3 regions of the Mesorhizobium sp. WSM4989 genome follow, and region 2 is predicted to be linked to each of the others. Evidence: riboswitches for the same ligand, from Rfam matches in the RefSeq annotation. Region 2 holds a riboswitch; each other region holds the start of a gene.

Region 1 (5,066 bases), on a different contig from region 2:
GCGAACATCTGCGGCCGTTCGGACACGAAGAGCGGATCTCGCCTTGCGGGCCGGACGTGACGTTGCGGCTGAACGCGGTGCAGAACATCGGCATGGCGCTGCATGAGCTGGGCACCAACGCGACGAAATACGGCGCCCTGGCCGGCGACGCCGGAACCGTGCGGATGGACTGGCGGGTAGCCCCGGCCCCCGAAGGCAGCGATTTCGAGCTGGTCTGGGAGGAACATTTTTCCGAACCTCCCGCGGCCGCCGATGCCAAGCCGCACAAAGGCTTCGGCAGCGTCGTTCTCCAGCGCGTCGTCCCCACCAGCCTCTCCGGCAGCGCCTCCATGGAACGGCTGCCCGGCCTCGTTCGCTGGACGCTCTCGGCGCCGCTCGCCAACGTGGTCGTCGCCGGCGGGGCGGAGCTGGACGGCGATGAGCAGATCGCCGGGCTGACGTGAGGCCGGTTGCATCCTGGGAGACCGAACAGGGCGGCTCGCCGCCACGTCGGAAGCTCGCTGGCGCCGCCGAGCCCTCGCCGTAGCGCCGTACGCCGAATGGCTTGCGCTGCTCCCATTTTTGCTTTCCCCTTCCCCGCTTTTTTAGAACAGAAAAGCGCCAGCTTTTCTGTTCTGGACTCTGGATATTTGGACTCTGGATTCTGGCTTATGGATTATGGGGCTTATCCCAGGCCTTAACCCCTGGCTTATCCAAGCGCAGAATTCCGTCACACTTCCAAAGGCTTGGGCTACGGCTCCTCAGCATGCCTTTGAAGCGCGTGCGCACGGGCCGGCGATCTCCTGTCGCTGTCTGCCAACAGTGAACAAAATGGGAACAAGAATGTCAAGCCGAGCACCGCTGACGGGGCGGCGATCGACCTTTGCCGTCATCGGCTTCCCGATGCCGAGGCATTCAAGGCGGCAGGCTGGCAGCCCGCCGGCGTCTGATGGCAGAGAGATGCGGCTGGCCTGCTGCAGCCAGCCGCCGCCGGCGGCTTATGAATTCTTTGCTGCGGATCCGATCTCCACATCGTCCAGCCCCTTGGCCTTGTAGACGAGGTAGGAGATCGCCCAGGCGGCGATGAAGATGCCGATAATGGCGAAGCCCAGATTGTTGAAATTGTCGTTGAGCCTGCCGACGCCGTTCCAGAAGCCACCCGACAGACCGAGCTTGTCACCGATCAGGCCGAGCGCCTCGATGCCGCCGATCAGTACTGCGACAAGGACCGACACCAGGGTGATCGTGATGTTGTAGTACAGTTTGCGGATCGGCTTGACGAAGGCCCACTCATAGGCGCCGAGCATCATCACTCCATCGGTCGTGTCGACCAGTGACATACCGGCCGCGAAAAGCACCGGGAAGACCAGAATGGCTTCGAACGGCACGCCCTTGGCCGCTTGTGCCCGCGGACACGCCGAACATGGCGACTTCGGTCGCGGTGTCGAAGCCAAGGCCGAAGAGGAAACCAAGTGGGAACATGTGCCAGCTCTGCGACACCAGCCGGAACATCGGGCGGAAGACGCGGGCCAGGAAGCCGCGATTGTTGAGCAGCAGGTCCAGGTCCTCCTCGACAAACGCCTCACCGGCCCGCACCCGCCGATAGCTTCTGTAGATCGAGAACAAGATGACGATGTTCATCGCCGCGATGGCGAGCAGGAAGAGTGCGGAAACGCCGGTACTGATCGTGCCGCCAATCTCCTGAAAGCTCTGGAAGCGGCCGAGCAGGGACGTTGCCGCCGCGATAGCCGCAGCGACGATGACGACGATCGTCGAATGGCCGAGTGCGAAAAAGAAGCCGACGGAGACCGGCCGTTTGCCGTTCTGCATCAGCTTGCGCGTGACATTGTCGATGGCCGCTATGTGGTCGGCATCGACGGCATGGCGCAAGCCGAGGCCATAAATGACGAGAGCGACGCCAAGCAATGTCGGCTTGTCGTGGAAGGCGACGAAAGCCCACAGCCACGCCCCGACGTTGAGAATGGCGAGCGCCCCGTAGATTGTAATCAGCCTGGCCTTCAGGTCCGGCGCGGTTTTGTTCAGCATTTTCGATAGTTGGGTCAGCATGATTCTGCCTTTGACGTTGCCTGTCATCGCAGGGAACTCGCCCCGCCCTCCGGCCAGGCGCGCACACCGGATCACCCGTCCGATGTTCTGCTTTGACGTCCATGATGGCAGGTCTCCTGGCTCGCGGATTCCCGCCGCTTTCGCCTTCCCGGCCCATGCAGCCAGTGGCATCGTGAAACCGGCATGCCGCTTACAGTTGCGGGGGCAGCCACGGCTTTGGATTTCTCCGCACCGCGTTCCCTTTTGATCCCCGAAGGGAACCATCGGCGCGAATTCGCCACACCGCGATTGGTCAGTCAATCGACAACTCCGCCGGCCAGCCGCCTCTCACGCCATCGTGACGAGATCGCCGCGCCCCCCTCACACCCCCAGCGTCGGCTCGGTATTCACCTCCAGCGCCTCTTCCGCCTCGTCCTCTTCGCCAAGCACGTCGCCCTTCACCGGCAGCGCCTGGCCGATCCAAATCGGGTCGATAAGGTGGTCGCGCTTGGGGTTGGTGGTGTTGGGATGGATGAGGATGCTCAGGCCGCCATGGTTCAGCATCAGCCAGGGAACCAGCGTGGCAAAGATCTCGGTGGCGAAGGAGACCTGGTACATGGCTTGCTGGTGCGGGCCGACCGGCTCGTCGCGCCAATTGCCCAGGCGCACGCGGAAACGCTCTGCGATGCGCTGGCGCAGCCATTCGGCATGCTGCCGCTCGGCTTCCCCGCCGTAGTAGATATGGGCGTGATAGCTGGCGATCTCGGCGATCGGCCTGACTTCGTTCATCGCGATGCTCCCCTTCGATGATTTTTTTGCGCCCGGCGGAACTCTAGCCGAAGCGCGGGCGCCTTGTCTGCAGCCGGCCGAGGTCCGCGCCTGCGGTCGGCAGGGTTATCGGATATGGCGCTCCCCCGCTCCGTCTCGGCTGCGCCGAGCCACCTCTCCCGTCCACCTTGTGGGGGCGAGGAATTGCCAAACCGCCGAGGTTGCAACCGGCAGGAAGGATGGCAACGGCCGTTCTGCCTTTGCCCTAAATCACCGCGGTGACCGCGCCCTTCGCATTTAGGCGACAGCCGACTTTCGCCTGCCTCACTTCGATGCCGCCTCGCCCGTCATAGTCTATGCGCACCTCGATCGGCGCGTTGAGCCCGCTTCGGCGTTGACGCAAGGGGCCGGCGCTGACCGTGTAAACACGCACGGCGCCGAGGGGCTTGGCGGCCGCCGCGATCGCGGCGCGACAGGCGCGCACTACGGCGGCCGGCGTGCCGGGTATCGCCTTCGGAGGTGACAGCGGCGCGATGCGATAGCCTTTGGTGACCCGCCAGAGGTCGCCGCCGGCGGATCTGGAGGGCCTCAGCACTGGAGGCAGCACAATGGTCTGCGTCGCGCTTTTGGCCAAAGCAGGGGCTGTCGGCACCGCGGCCGGGTTCTGCGCAGAGGCAGCCGATCCGCTGACGGCGGAAGGATCGTCGCCCGCGGCGGCGGCGCCCACGCTTGTCGACACGCCTGTGCTGGTGCTGCCCAGATTGCCGCCGGCATTGACGCCGAGCGATCCGCCGCCGGTCGATGCGCCGACGTTTGCGCCGCCGACACCGTCGGCACTGGCGCCCACGCCCGCCGACACGCCTTGCGAACCGGCGCCCAATCCGGCGCCCACGCCGATGCCGCCGACTTTGCCGCCCACGCCGACGTCAAGCGCCGAGGCAGGCCCGATCGGGATGGCGATCGCCAGCGCGGCTGCTAGGTATTTTTTCATGGCCAGACCTTTGTTCCAAGGCCAACCTTGTGTGGCTCCTCATCGAGCGTTCCGCTCGACAGCGGTCTGCGAAGCCTTCGTCGCGCGAACGCGTGCCGAGCGATGGCGACTTCTCGCCTTGCCAGGCATCGGCCTCGGCGGTGACCGGCGCGGCTGGAGGCCGCTCGAAAGACGAATGATAGAAAAGCGGTCTCGGCAACGCCAAGCACTGAAAAAGGCTTAGGACTTCTCCTTTCAACTTAGCTGTCGACAGCAGGGCAAGTTTGAGCTCGCCTACGCGGTGCTAACGGGTAACTTTCAAATTAGTTTCAACTAAAATGCAACAGAACAAGGACACCACCGTGCCAGCGCCGGTTGCTGATGCCGACGCCGGGCTCTCGTCGAAATGGCCGTCTCGCCTTCGCCGGGCCAATTCTCCCCCACTTCCTGGCGTGCGCGGGCCTGGAGGCTTGAGAGTCGCCCAGGGCGGCAAGGCGCCCGCGCTACCGGCTCGAAGCCGCAACGCTCGTCGCGCTGGCCGACAAGGACGCGGTGCTGGTCGGCCAGGCCGACCTGTTGCGATCGATGGTCGAGGGTGCGGCCGGCGATGCGATCCTGGCCAACAAGCGCGAGATCGAGACCGGCATCGCCGCCATCAGCGCCACATTGCGCGACAGGCAATCGTTCCTGCTGTGAGGGCCGGCTAGGCCTTGCCCCTGGAGCGCCTCACGCCTTTTGACTGGTGAGGCGCTCGAGCGCATCGACGATCAGGTCGCAGAATTTCGCATGGTCGAGCTTCATCGCCACGGTATGGCGGAAATCGACCTGCTCGCTCGCCGTGCCGCCGAAATGGCGCATGCCGCCCAGCTTCTCGAAATTGCAGACCGTCATGCCCTTGGTCCACCGTCCGGCAAGCTCGACGCGGATATCGGCCTTCTCGGTGGTGAAGACGCCTGCATCGATCATCGCCGCCACGCAGCAGGCGTCATGGACGGCGGGATGGGCTATCTGCAGCAGGCCGCCATGCGTGGTCGCGATGAACTCCCAGATATCGAGAATGAATTTGGCGATCGGCCCGCCGACGGCGCGCACCCTGTCCTGCAGGTCGGGGGTGGCCAAGGCCTGGTGCGTGAGGTCGAGCCCCACCATGGTGACGTCCCAAGCGGCGCGGAACACCACGTCTGCGGCCTCCGGGTCGGCATAGACGTTGAACTCGGCCGCGGGCGTGATGTTGCCGCGCGTGAAACTTCCGCCCATCGCGACGACCCGCTTCACCCGCTCGACGATGCGCGGCTCCTTGCGC
Region 2 (5,066 bases):
GCTGCCGAAAAGGCGAGATATTCCTGTAAGGTGAGACCAAGTCCACCCACCTCCAACACATCCAGCAGCCCGCGTGGCGATTGTGGAATCCCATCAACCGCATAGCCCTGTTCCTTGAGGTCGTGCAGCATGGCGAGCACACTCGACGGAACGTCGAGGCCGACGGCATAGCCTGTACGTCCGGGCGCGCTTGGATAATCCGGAATCAGGATCGCCAGCTTGCGTTCCGCCCGCTGCGTCCGTTGAAGGCGGAGGAAGGCGGCGATGCGGGCGGCGACCTGGGCGACGCGATCCGCCTCGGGACGGTTGGCGAAGGCGCGGAAGGCCAGCGCCGGATCGGTGTCAATCTCGCCCTTGAAGGAAATCGCGCCGGCGAGGATACGGCCATCGAGCTCGGGCAGCACGACATGCATGGCAAGGTCGGCGGGCGCCAGGCCGCGCTGGTTTTTCTCCCAGACTTCGCGCCGCGTCGTGGCGACGATGACCTGGAACACGGGCACGCCGGCACGGTCGAAGAGCGTTTCGGCACCCGGCTCGGCACCGGAGGCGAAGGCGGTTGCAGTGACGATCGCGGACGGGTTCAGCGAGGCGATGGCGGTTTCGACGAAAGCCAGCGATACCGGGTCCTTGAGGCTCGAAACAAAGATCGGCATTGGCGTCATGCCCTGCGAGCGAAGGGCATCTGCGAGTGCATCGATTGGCGCGACGTCCGCGGCAAGCAGCATCGAGCGGTAGAAGAGGATGGGGATGACGGGGGCACCGACGCTGTCGATGTTGAGCTCCGCCACACCCCCCTCTCTCCTGCCGGACAGAGGGAGGTGTGACGGATCGCCGACGTTCAAGAAGACTGATTTCGCGACAGCTCCGATTCCTGGTTGATAGTACCCTGCCTTCGGCACGCTCACCGGCTCGGCCACGGCCGTATCCGACCCGGCGAGCCTTGCCAGTCTTTGCACCAGCGCGCTCATGTTCGCCGGGCCGCCTTCGCGGAAATAGCCGAGCAGGGCGTCGAGTTCGGCGCGCGGCAGGGTCGAGGCTTCGATCAGCCGCTGGTCCTCGTCATGGCTTCCGCCCGGCAGCAGCGCCAGCTTGATGCCGCGCTCGCGTGCGACCGCGGCGAGCTGCTCGGAGCCATAGCGCCACCAGTCGTAGCCGCCCAGGATGCGGACGAGGACCACCTTGGCGTGACGGGCAACGCTGTCGATCCAGAGGTCCACCGACATCGGATGGCGGAGATCGCGAAGTGCTGCCAGCCGCATCGACGGCAGCCGCGCGGCGTCGGCCTTCCACGCAGCGGCGAGGCCGGCGAGATCGCTGTCGGTGAAGGACAGGGCCACGACATCCGCGGGCGTCTGCCTGAGGTCGATCGGCTCGGCGAGATCGTCGAGCGAGGCGGATGTCGTGGTGAGGATGTGCATCGCGGTTCGGTCTTGCCTCAGCCGGCGAGGATACGCTCGATCGCCGGGCGGTTCAGCCCCTTGAGGCCGATGACGACGAGCCGCGATCGGCGGTCGTCGTCCGGCGTCCAGGCGCGGTCGTAATAATGGTTGACGCGCGGGCCGACGGCCTGGAGCAGCAGCCGCATCGGCTTGCCGCCCACCTCGACAAAGCCTTTGACGCGCAGAACGTTTTCCTGCTCGGCGGCGAGGGCGACGCGCTTGGCCAGCTCGTCCGGACTGGCGATGGACGGGATATCGATGACGAAGGAGTCGAAATCGTCATGCTCATGGTCGAGCTCGTCGTCGTGATGGGTCTTGCGGTTCTCGATGTCGTCCTCGACCGCGAGACCAAGACCGAGCAGCACGGAGGGATCGACCTTGCCCTGCGCGGTCGGCACGACCTTGACGGCGCGCGCCACATGCTCGCCGATGACGGCATTGGCGCGGACTGAGCCCGCCGCGTCCATCAGATCGCTCTTCGACAGGATGATGAGGTCGGCGCAGGCGATCTGGTCCTCGAACACCTCTTCGACCGGATCGTCGTGGTCGAGGGAATCGTCGGCGGCGCGCTGCGCCTGCAGGGCGTCCATGTCGGAGGCGACGCGGCCGTCGGCCAGCGCCGGACCGTCCACCACGGCGATGACGCCATCGACGGTGACGCGGCTCTTCACCGTCGGCCAGTGGAAGGCCTGGACGAGCGGCTTCGGCAAAGCGAGGCCGGAGGTTTCGATCAGGATGTGGTCGACCTTCGGCGTGCGCGACAGGATCTGGTCGAGCGCCGGCACGAAATCGTCGGCGACGGTGCAGCAGATGCAGCCATTGGCGAGCTCGACGATATTTTCCTCTGGGCAGGTGTCGATGCCGCAGCCTTTCAGGATCTCGCCGTCGATGCCGACATCGCCGAATTCGTTGACGATGATCGCCAGCCGCTTGCCCTTGGCGTTTTCGAGCAGGTTGCGGATCAGCGTGGTCTTGCCGGCGCCGAGAAAGCCGGTGACGACAGTGCAGGGAACACGGGAGAGGGATGCGGTCATGTCAGTCCTTCAGCAGGTCGAGGGGAGGGAGGCGGGCAACCAGGCCGCGCTTGAGGGAATCGGGCCGGCCTCGCCAGGGGATGAGGCCGTCGGTCGAGGTGGCAAAGAGCTTTGCGCCGGTGACGAGGTCGGCGCCGCTGGTCGTTTCCAGATCACCGAAGACATAGCTCCAGCAGCCGTCGCGCAGCAGCGCCGCGCTCAGGCGGCGTTTGCAATTGCCGAGACACTCGACGATGCGGATGCGGATTTTCTCGTCCGGCGCGGCGCGGCGCGCGTCTTCGGCAAGGAGGGCGCCGGCGCGCGGATGCGCGTCCGAACCGGTCTCATCGCGGCAGGAGGAGCAGACGATGACGGTCACTTCCGATAGCGCGTCGCGGGGTTCGGACGAAGTGTCCGCGGTATTAGCCGGAAAACTGACGTTGCGATCCAAAACCAGGCTCCTTGCCCGGAAAACCCGCCGAGCGATCGGATTCTCATGTCTCAGACGGCAGGTCTCCTGGCTCGCGGGTCGTCGCCTTACGCCGCCTTCCCGGGAAACATCCCAGTGGTTTTCGGCTGAGGCTCGTCGCTCACAGTTGCGGGGACAGCCGCGGATTTGGGTTTTCCCGCACCGCATTCCCTCTTGGCTCCTCCCCTTGCCGGGAGGAGACCGTCTGCGGCGGATTTAGGCTTAGAGGTGCTGGCATGTCAACGCGCGGCTACGACACCGAAATGTCGGCCAACGCCGGCCCAAGGTCGCCGGCCGGCGTCACCTCGATGGTTTCCAAGCCGAGCCATGCCTGCATCTGTTTCAACTCATCGAAGAGCTGTGCGGCCGTTTCGGCGGGAGCGCCGGCTTCGGCAAAAGCCGCATGGACGCGCAGCACGCCGGCCGGCCGGTCAGCTCTCAAATCGACCCGGGCAACGATCCGGTCGCCGAGCAGGAAAGGCAGCACGTAGTAGCCGTACTGGCGCTTCTCGGCCGGCGTGTAGATCTCGATGCGGTAGCGGAAGCCGAAGAGTTTTTCCGTCCGGGTGCGTTCGAATACCACCGGATCGAAGGGCGCGAGCAGGGCGCGGGCCTCGATCCGGCGCGGAAAGCGGGCGTCCTTGTGGAGATAGGCGGGCTTGTCCCAGCCTTCGACCTTCACCGGCAGCAGTTCGCCCATCTCGACCAGTTCCTCGATTCTGGCTCTCGTATCGCCAGGCGCCAGGCGGAAATAGTCACGCAGATCGCCATAGGTTGCGATGCCATGGGCGCGGGCGGAAATGCGCAGCAATTGGCGATGCGCGTCCTCGACCGAGGGCACCGGCAGGTCGAGGATGGCCTGCGGCAGAACCCGCTCGGGCAGGTCGTAATAGCGCTCGAATCCTCGCCGGTAGGCGGTGGTGATGCGCCCGGCCCAGAACAGCCATTCGAAAGCGTGCTTGGCCTCGCTCCAGCCCCACCATCCGCCATTGCCCTTGTGGCCTTCGATGTCGGAGGCGGCGATCGGCCCGCGTTCCGCGACTTGCCCGTAGATCTCCTCGATCATCGCCTTGCGCTCGCGGCCCCATTTGGCGAGGCCGAGATACATTTCCTCGCCTTTCTCGGCCCGCTGCATGCGCCAGCGCATCAACGGATAGGTCTCGACGGGCAGGAAGGAAGCCTCATGGGCCCAGTATTCGAAGACGGTTCGCTTGCGCGTGACGGCCGCGTTGTCGAGCAGCGCAAGGGGGTAGGGGCCGAGGCGCGAATAGAGCGGCATATAGTGGGCGCGCACCACGGCGCTGACGGAATCGATCTGCAGCAGGCCAGTTCGGGAAAGCACACGGGCGAGATGGCGACGATCGGGCGTGCCGGCCGGCCGCGCATCGGTAAAACCCTGCGCGCCGAGCGCAATGCGCCTTGCTGCGGCGAGCGAGATCTTTTCTTTCATCCAGCTACCTTGCCCTGATCCTTTGCCGGGGTTTCCAGTCGGTGATTCCGGCCATGCTAGCAGGCAAATGGCGGGAGATATGTCAGGATAGAAAAGTGGAGTAAAAGATGAAGGAAATCAAACAGGAGCGGATCGGACCAGTTTGTTCCGATATGGCGTCCAGGGCCGGATTTTGAACAAGGTTTGACTTGCGTCGCCGAAACCGCTGCGCTAACCCTCGCCGCGTCGCAGCATAGGCCACCTAAAACGGTTCAGCGGGTTAAACTGTCACGCTTCCGCCTTAGAGTCCGTTGCTGTAATCAAAGTGAACTGGCCGCCGAAGGAAAGTCGCCGCATGAGCGCACTCCTAAGTTCGTATCTGCCCATCGTGCTCTTCATCGCAGTGGCGATGGTCGTCGGCCTGGCGCTGATCGTTGCGCCGTTCCTGGTTGCCTACCGCAATCCCGATCCGGAAAAGCTTTCCGCCTATGAATGCGGGTTCAACTCATTCGACGACGCCCGCATGAAGTTCGACATCCGCTTCTACCTGGTGTCGATCCTGTTCATCATCTTCGATCTCGAGGTCGCCTTCCTGTTCCCGTGGGCGGTGTCCTTCGCCAAGCTCGGCATGCTCGGCTTCTGGTCGATGATGGTGTTCCTGGCGGTGCTGACCATCGGCTTTGCCTATGAATGGAAAAAAGGAGCGCTAGAATGGG
Region 3 (5,066 bases), on a different contig from region 2:
AGCCTAGCAGCGGCCTTGTCAAGCTACTTGGGCGCCGCGAGTGCTCGGGCGAGCTATTCACGTGCAGGGCTGGCGTCAGGAGTGCTTGAGTTAGCGCGGTCCATATGCGCCCCAGTAACGCCACCGGCAGGTATCGTATCGATGTTTGACGCCGCAGAGAACACCGTCGACGATCAACGCTAGATCGCCGATGCTCGGCTTCTATCGAGATAAATTTGTCGCAACCGCCGGGTGACTACGCCCGGCAGCCCGTTGCCGATCGGCGCACCATCCATCCTGACCACCGGGTTCACCAGCCCGGATGATGACGTTGAAAACGCCTCCGTCGCAAGTCTGGCCTCTACTACCGTGAATGGGCGCTCCTCCACCCGCAGATGAAGTTCACTTGCGCACTGCAGAACGACTGCCCGGGTAATCCCGTGCAGGATATCGCTCGAGAGATCCCGCGTGACGATCGTCCCATCCGAAGTCACGATATGAGCGTTGTTGGAAGAGCCTTCCGTGACGTAACCATCCCTCACTAGCCATGCGTCATCGGCGCCGCGTGATTTCGCCTGCATTTTGGCCATGGAGGGATACAGGAGTTGCACCGTTTTGATGTCGCAGCGCCGCCACCGGAGATCTTCCACGGTTATGACGTGCTGGCCGCGCATGGCGACCGGATTTTCGACAAGTGCCTTCTCTTGTGTGAAGAGCACCACGGTGTTCGGCGTATCCCGAGTAGGAAATATGAAATCGCGGTCGGCCGCGCCCCGGGTGATCTGCAAATAGACAAGTCCCTCGGATACATTGTTCCGTCCAATGAGCTCCCTGTGGATCTTCAAAAGATCTGCTTCGGTCAGGGAGAACGGCATATCGAGCTCACGGAGCGATCGCCGCAGGCGCGCCATGTGACTGGCAAAATCGACGAGCTTGCCATCAAGAACGAGCGTGACCTCATAGACTCCGTCGGCGAACAGGAAGCCCCGATCGAAGACCGAGATACGGGCCTCGCTTTCCGGTAGATAGGATCCACTCACATAGACTTGGCGCATTGATAGACCTCAAAAATGCAGACCACGCTCACGGCCTTGAGCGAAACTATTGAACTCTTGTCAGGGTGCAGGCCTAGGCAGCTTCAAGCGCAATAGCGGCGCTGCCATCCTGCACCCCTCGACTGCGAAAACGCTATTCGCCAGACAGCAGGCGGCTAAGGTCAGGCACAGCCCCGAGAAATTCGTCGGTTCACTCCACAGCGCTTCGCAGCGCGGCGACAAAGGCATCAAGATCGCGCTTAAGCATGTAAATGTGTGGCGAAACCCGCAAACCCTCGACGTGCTCGACCTTGCGGTATTTCACGTGGACCTGGTGTTTCTCGCGAAGGTCGCGCTCGAGTTGCTGCATGTCGATGCTGTCGATCGAAAACAGACTTATCGCAGCGAGGCTGTCCCGTGTCGGTCGGCGTATGGAGCCTGAAACCGGGAATGTCCTGGACGAGACCTACCCAATATCGGGTGAGTTCGCGCAGTCGCGCATGCATCCGTTCCGCGCCGATCGCCTTGTGGAATTGAATTGCGGGCGCGATTCCTGCCTGGACAGCGGAATTGTAGGTGCCGAGATTCCAATGGTCGAATCTGTCTATGTGCACCGCGGGCTGGTCGAAAGGTGCAAGCAATGGCCAGGTGGTATCGATCCGGCGTTCGCTGACGACCAGCATCCCGTTGCCGATAGGAGCACCGAGCCACTTGTGCAGGCTGGTGACAAAAAAATCGCAATCGAGTTCGCGGAAGCTGACCGGCATCTGAGCAAAAGTCTGGGCACCGTCGACGACAGTCATGATGTCGCGCTCCCGCGCGATCTCGCAGAGCCGGTTCACCGGCAGGACACGCCCGTTCCAGTGGTACATGTGAGTCAGCTGCAGGACGCGGGTACGCGGGGTCATCGCCTGAACATAGGATTCGATGATGTCGTCGTCGCTGTCCATGAGGTCGAAGGTGCAGTTTACAACCTCGATGCCCTCGCGCTGTTGCCGCTGCAGCCAGCCCGCACGAACGCTGGGGTAGTCCCAAGGCGAGATCAGCACTTGATCGCCCTTAGTTAGCGGTATTCCGAAGATCGCTGTCGAAAGACCCTCCGACGAATTCCGGTTCAGCGCGATCTCTCCGGGGCTGCAATCGATCAGTTCCGCCAGCTCGCGTTTGATATGAGGAAGTGCTGTGTCGAGCTTGCTCCACATATTGTAGTCGGGATTGCGACTGATGAAGCGGTAGGCGTCAACCGTCGCTTCCTCGACAACAGTCGGTGGGGGACTGACCGCGGCGTTGTTCAAGTTGAGGAATGGTTCTTGCGGCGGGTATTTTGCGCGGATGCGCTCCCATTCCGCTTCGCCCTCATGTTCGGCGGACCGATCTATTGCAAAAAAGTTCATGGGAACGCGCCGGGTCTCATCTATCGCCCGACAATAAGCGCCGAAGCCCAGCTCAATCTGCCTATTCACATGAGAAGACAGAATTTAATTCCGAACGCCGGTGAATTCACCAGACGTTGAAGCCCGAGAACGACATCGCTTGGCACAGGGTTAGCAGTGAGGAAGCGAGTGCGGAGATCCGGCCCAACCACGCCAAGAAGAACCGTCACGTTGTCAAGCGATGCGCGAACAATCCCCGGTTTTCTGAGAGCGGGCAACGACGGTCAGGCCTGCCAATGCGCCATTGCGCAAACGCGAAGCGCGATGGCGCGTTGCGGTTGGTGCGGGTCTATGGAACGCCGAGCGGTTCTAAGGCTTCAATCGTTCTCCGAGACGAGCGATCGCCGATTTGAGCGGCGCCTCGCCGGCGCCGCAAAAGGTCTCGCTCATCACCAGCTCGGGCAGCGGCAGGCGCTTGCCCCAGCCATGCGCTTCGAGGTCGGGCCTTGGCGCGAATTCCGAGACACGGCCGACGCAGAGATAGGCGATCGGCGTGACGTGCTCGGGGATCGACAGCAGTCGCTTCAGCGCTTCGGGCTCGATGATGCTCACCCAGCCGACCCCGACGCCTTCCGCCCGCGCCGCGAGCCAGAAATTCTGCACCGCGCAGACGGTGCTGTAGAGGTCCATCTCCGGATTGTGCCAGCGCCCGAGCGGCGAGTTATTCGAGCGCTGGCGGTCGCAGGTGATGCACAGGTTGAGCGCGCTTTCGCAGATGCCCTCGAGCTTCAGCTTGCGGTAGAGCGCCCGCCGCTCCACCTCGATCGCCGGCAGTTCCTGTTCGCGCGCGGCGAGGAAAAGGTCGCGCACCTGCCGCCGCCTTGTGGCGTCCCGGATGATGATGAAGTTCCAGGGCTGCATGTAGCCGACCGACGGCGCGTGGTGTGCCGCGGTGAGCAGCCGCGCCAAAACGCTGTCGTCGAGATCGTCGGCAAGGAAATGGCTGCGCACGTCGCGCCGGGTGAACATGGCCCGGTAGACAGCGTCGCGCGCCAATTGGTCAAAGTCATCGCCGCCGGCGGCGGCTGTTCGTGCCTGCATCGCTTGTCCCCTTGCGATAAGCAGTCCTCCGCCTGACCATGCGGATGACCATGTCTGCCGGGCCGGTCTTCTGGCTCGGGATCGACCCGCATCCGGCGCCTTCCCGTCTGGGACAGTGGCGTTTGCCGGCGCGGTCCCCCTCACAGCGTTGGGCACGCCACGGATTTCAACCGTGTTCCCGATTCTCCCGCGTTGCGGGCACCAGGCAGCGACGCGACCTTATCGCGAAGCCGAAGCCGGGCCAATGCCGCCAGCGACACGATTGGGCGCGATTTCCCCAATCATTCGGCGCTGAAACATGGCTATCCGTGCGACAGGTGCCTAGATTAGGCGCCATGACCACTCGTCTCTACACTCATCCGGTATTCCTGGAACACCTCACGCCGCCCGGCCACCCCGAGCGGCCCGACCGTTTGCGCGCCATCGAGCGCGTGCTCGACGATGAGGCTTTTTCGGCCCTCGACCGCGTCGAGGCGCCGGAAGGCGACCAGGCGACGATCCTTTACGCGCATCCGGAGGATTTCGTCGGCCGTGTCCGCGCTGCGATTCCCGAGTCGGGAATCGTCTCGATCGATGCCGACACCAGCGCCAGCCCGAAAAGCTGGCAGGCGGCGGTGACGGCGATCGGCGCGGCCAACGCCGCAGTCGACGATGTGTTCGAGGGCCGCGCCGCCAATGTCTTCGTTGCCGCGCGTCCGCCCGGCCATCACGCCGAAAAAGCGACCGCGATGGGCTTTTGCCTGTTCAACACCGCGGCGATCGCCGCCCGTTATGCGCAGGAGAAGCACCAGGCCGAGCGCGTCGCCATCGTCGATTGGGATGTGCATCACGGCAACGGCACGCAGGACATTTTCTGGGACGATCCGTCGGTGCTCTATTGCTCGACCCACCAGATGCCGCTCTATCCGGGCACCGGTGCCAAGAGCGAGACCGGCGCCGGCAACATCGTCAACGCGCCGCTTGCGCCGAGCACCGGCAGCGACACGTTCCGCGACGCCTTCCTGTCGCGCGTGCTGCCGTCGATCGACGCCTTCCAGCCGGATCTGATCATCATTTCCGCCGGTTTCGATGCGCACCATCGCGATCCGCTGGCCGCGATCAACCTGACCGAGGATGATTTCGACTGGGCGACCGGCCAGCTGATGGAGCGCGCCGGGCGCCACAGCGGCAACCGGCTCGTCAGCCTGCTGGAGGGCGGTTACGATCTGCAAGGATTGGCATTTTCGGTCGCCGCCCATGTCGGGCGGCTGATGAAGGGATGAATGATGGCTGATGAAGCTAACCAAGACGTCAAGGCGATGAGCTTCGAACAGGCGCTCGACGCGCTGGAGAAGATCGTCGATGATCTGGAGCGCGGCGACGTTCCGCTCGACCAGTCGATCAAGATCTACGAGCGCGGCGAGGCGCTGAAGGCTCATTGCGACCGCTTGCTCAAGGCCGCCGAGGACAAGGTCGAGAAGATCAGGCTCTCGCGCGACGGCAAGCCGGTTGGAACGGAGCCGCTCGACGCCGAGTGAGGTGTATTGATATTCAGGTGAGGCCGCCTGCAAACGCGGCTTTCTGCGGTTCCGGTGCTCAC

Evidence for each region. Region 2 has a riboswitch for cobalamin ahead of P9217_RS18555 (DUF1636 family protein). Riboswitches for the same ligand answer to the same signal wherever they lie in the genome.
Region 1: it holds a riboswitch for cobalamin, as region 2 does, so the genes downstream of both, P9217_RS00475 (hypothetical protein) here and P9217_RS18555 (DUF1636 family protein) in region 2, are expected to answer to the same signal.
Region 3: it holds a riboswitch for cobalamin, as region 2 does, so the genes downstream of both, bluB (5,6-dimethylbenzimidazole synthase) here and P9217_RS18555 (DUF1636 family protein) in region 2, are expected to answer to the same signal.

Annotation. Positions count from the first base shown of each region.
Region 1 is NZ_JARTVN010000001.1:98,914-103,979, forward strand. Features, by position in the region: gene P9217_RS00465 (HWE histidine kinase domain-containing protein) at 1-443, shown strand, start outside; gene P9217_RS00470 (hypothetical protein) at 978-1,367, opposite strand; gene P9217_RS00475 (hypothetical protein) at 1,270-2,046, opposite strand; cobalamin riboswitch at 2,135-2,326, opposite strand; gene P9217_RS00480 (DOPA 4,5-dioxygenase family protein) at 2,407-2,814, opposite strand; gene P9217_RS00485 (hypothetical protein) at 3,059-3,784, opposite strand; gene P9217_RS00490 (hypothetical protein) at 4,316-4,459, shown strand; gene P9217_RS00495 (nucleoside hydrolase) at 4,490-5,066, opposite strand, start outside.
Region 2 is NZ_JARTVN010000002.1:1,215,754-1,220,819, forward strand. Features, by position in the region: gene cobN (cobaltochelatase subunit CobN) at 1-1,418, opposite strand, end outside; gene cobW (cobalamin biosynthesis protein CobW) at 1,436-2,473, opposite strand; gene P9217_RS18555 (DUF1636 family protein) at 2,475-2,903, opposite strand; cobalamin riboswitch at 2,942-3,142, opposite strand; gene P9217_RS18560 (winged helix-turn-helix domain-containing protein) at 3,172-4,371, opposite strand; gene P9217_RS18565 (NADH-quinone oxidoreductase subunit A) at 4,706-5,066, shown strand, end outside; gene P9217_RS18570 (NADH-quinone oxidoreductase subunit B) at 5,062-5,066, shown strand, end outside.
Region 3 is NZ_JARTVN010000001.1:1,025,587-1,030,652, reverse strand. Features, by position in the region: gene P9217_RS05150 (D-amino-acid transaminase) at 180-1,034, opposite strand; gene P9217_RS05145 (aminotransferase class V-fold PLP-dependent enzyme) at 1,274-2,407, opposite strand; gene bluB (5,6-dimethylbenzimidazole synthase) at 2,756-3,487, opposite strand; cobalamin riboswitch at 3,530-3,708, opposite strand; gene P9217_RS05135 (histone deacetylase family protein) at 3,823-4,749, shown strand; gene P9217_RS05130 (exodeoxyribonuclease VII small subunit) at 4,753-5,004, shown strand.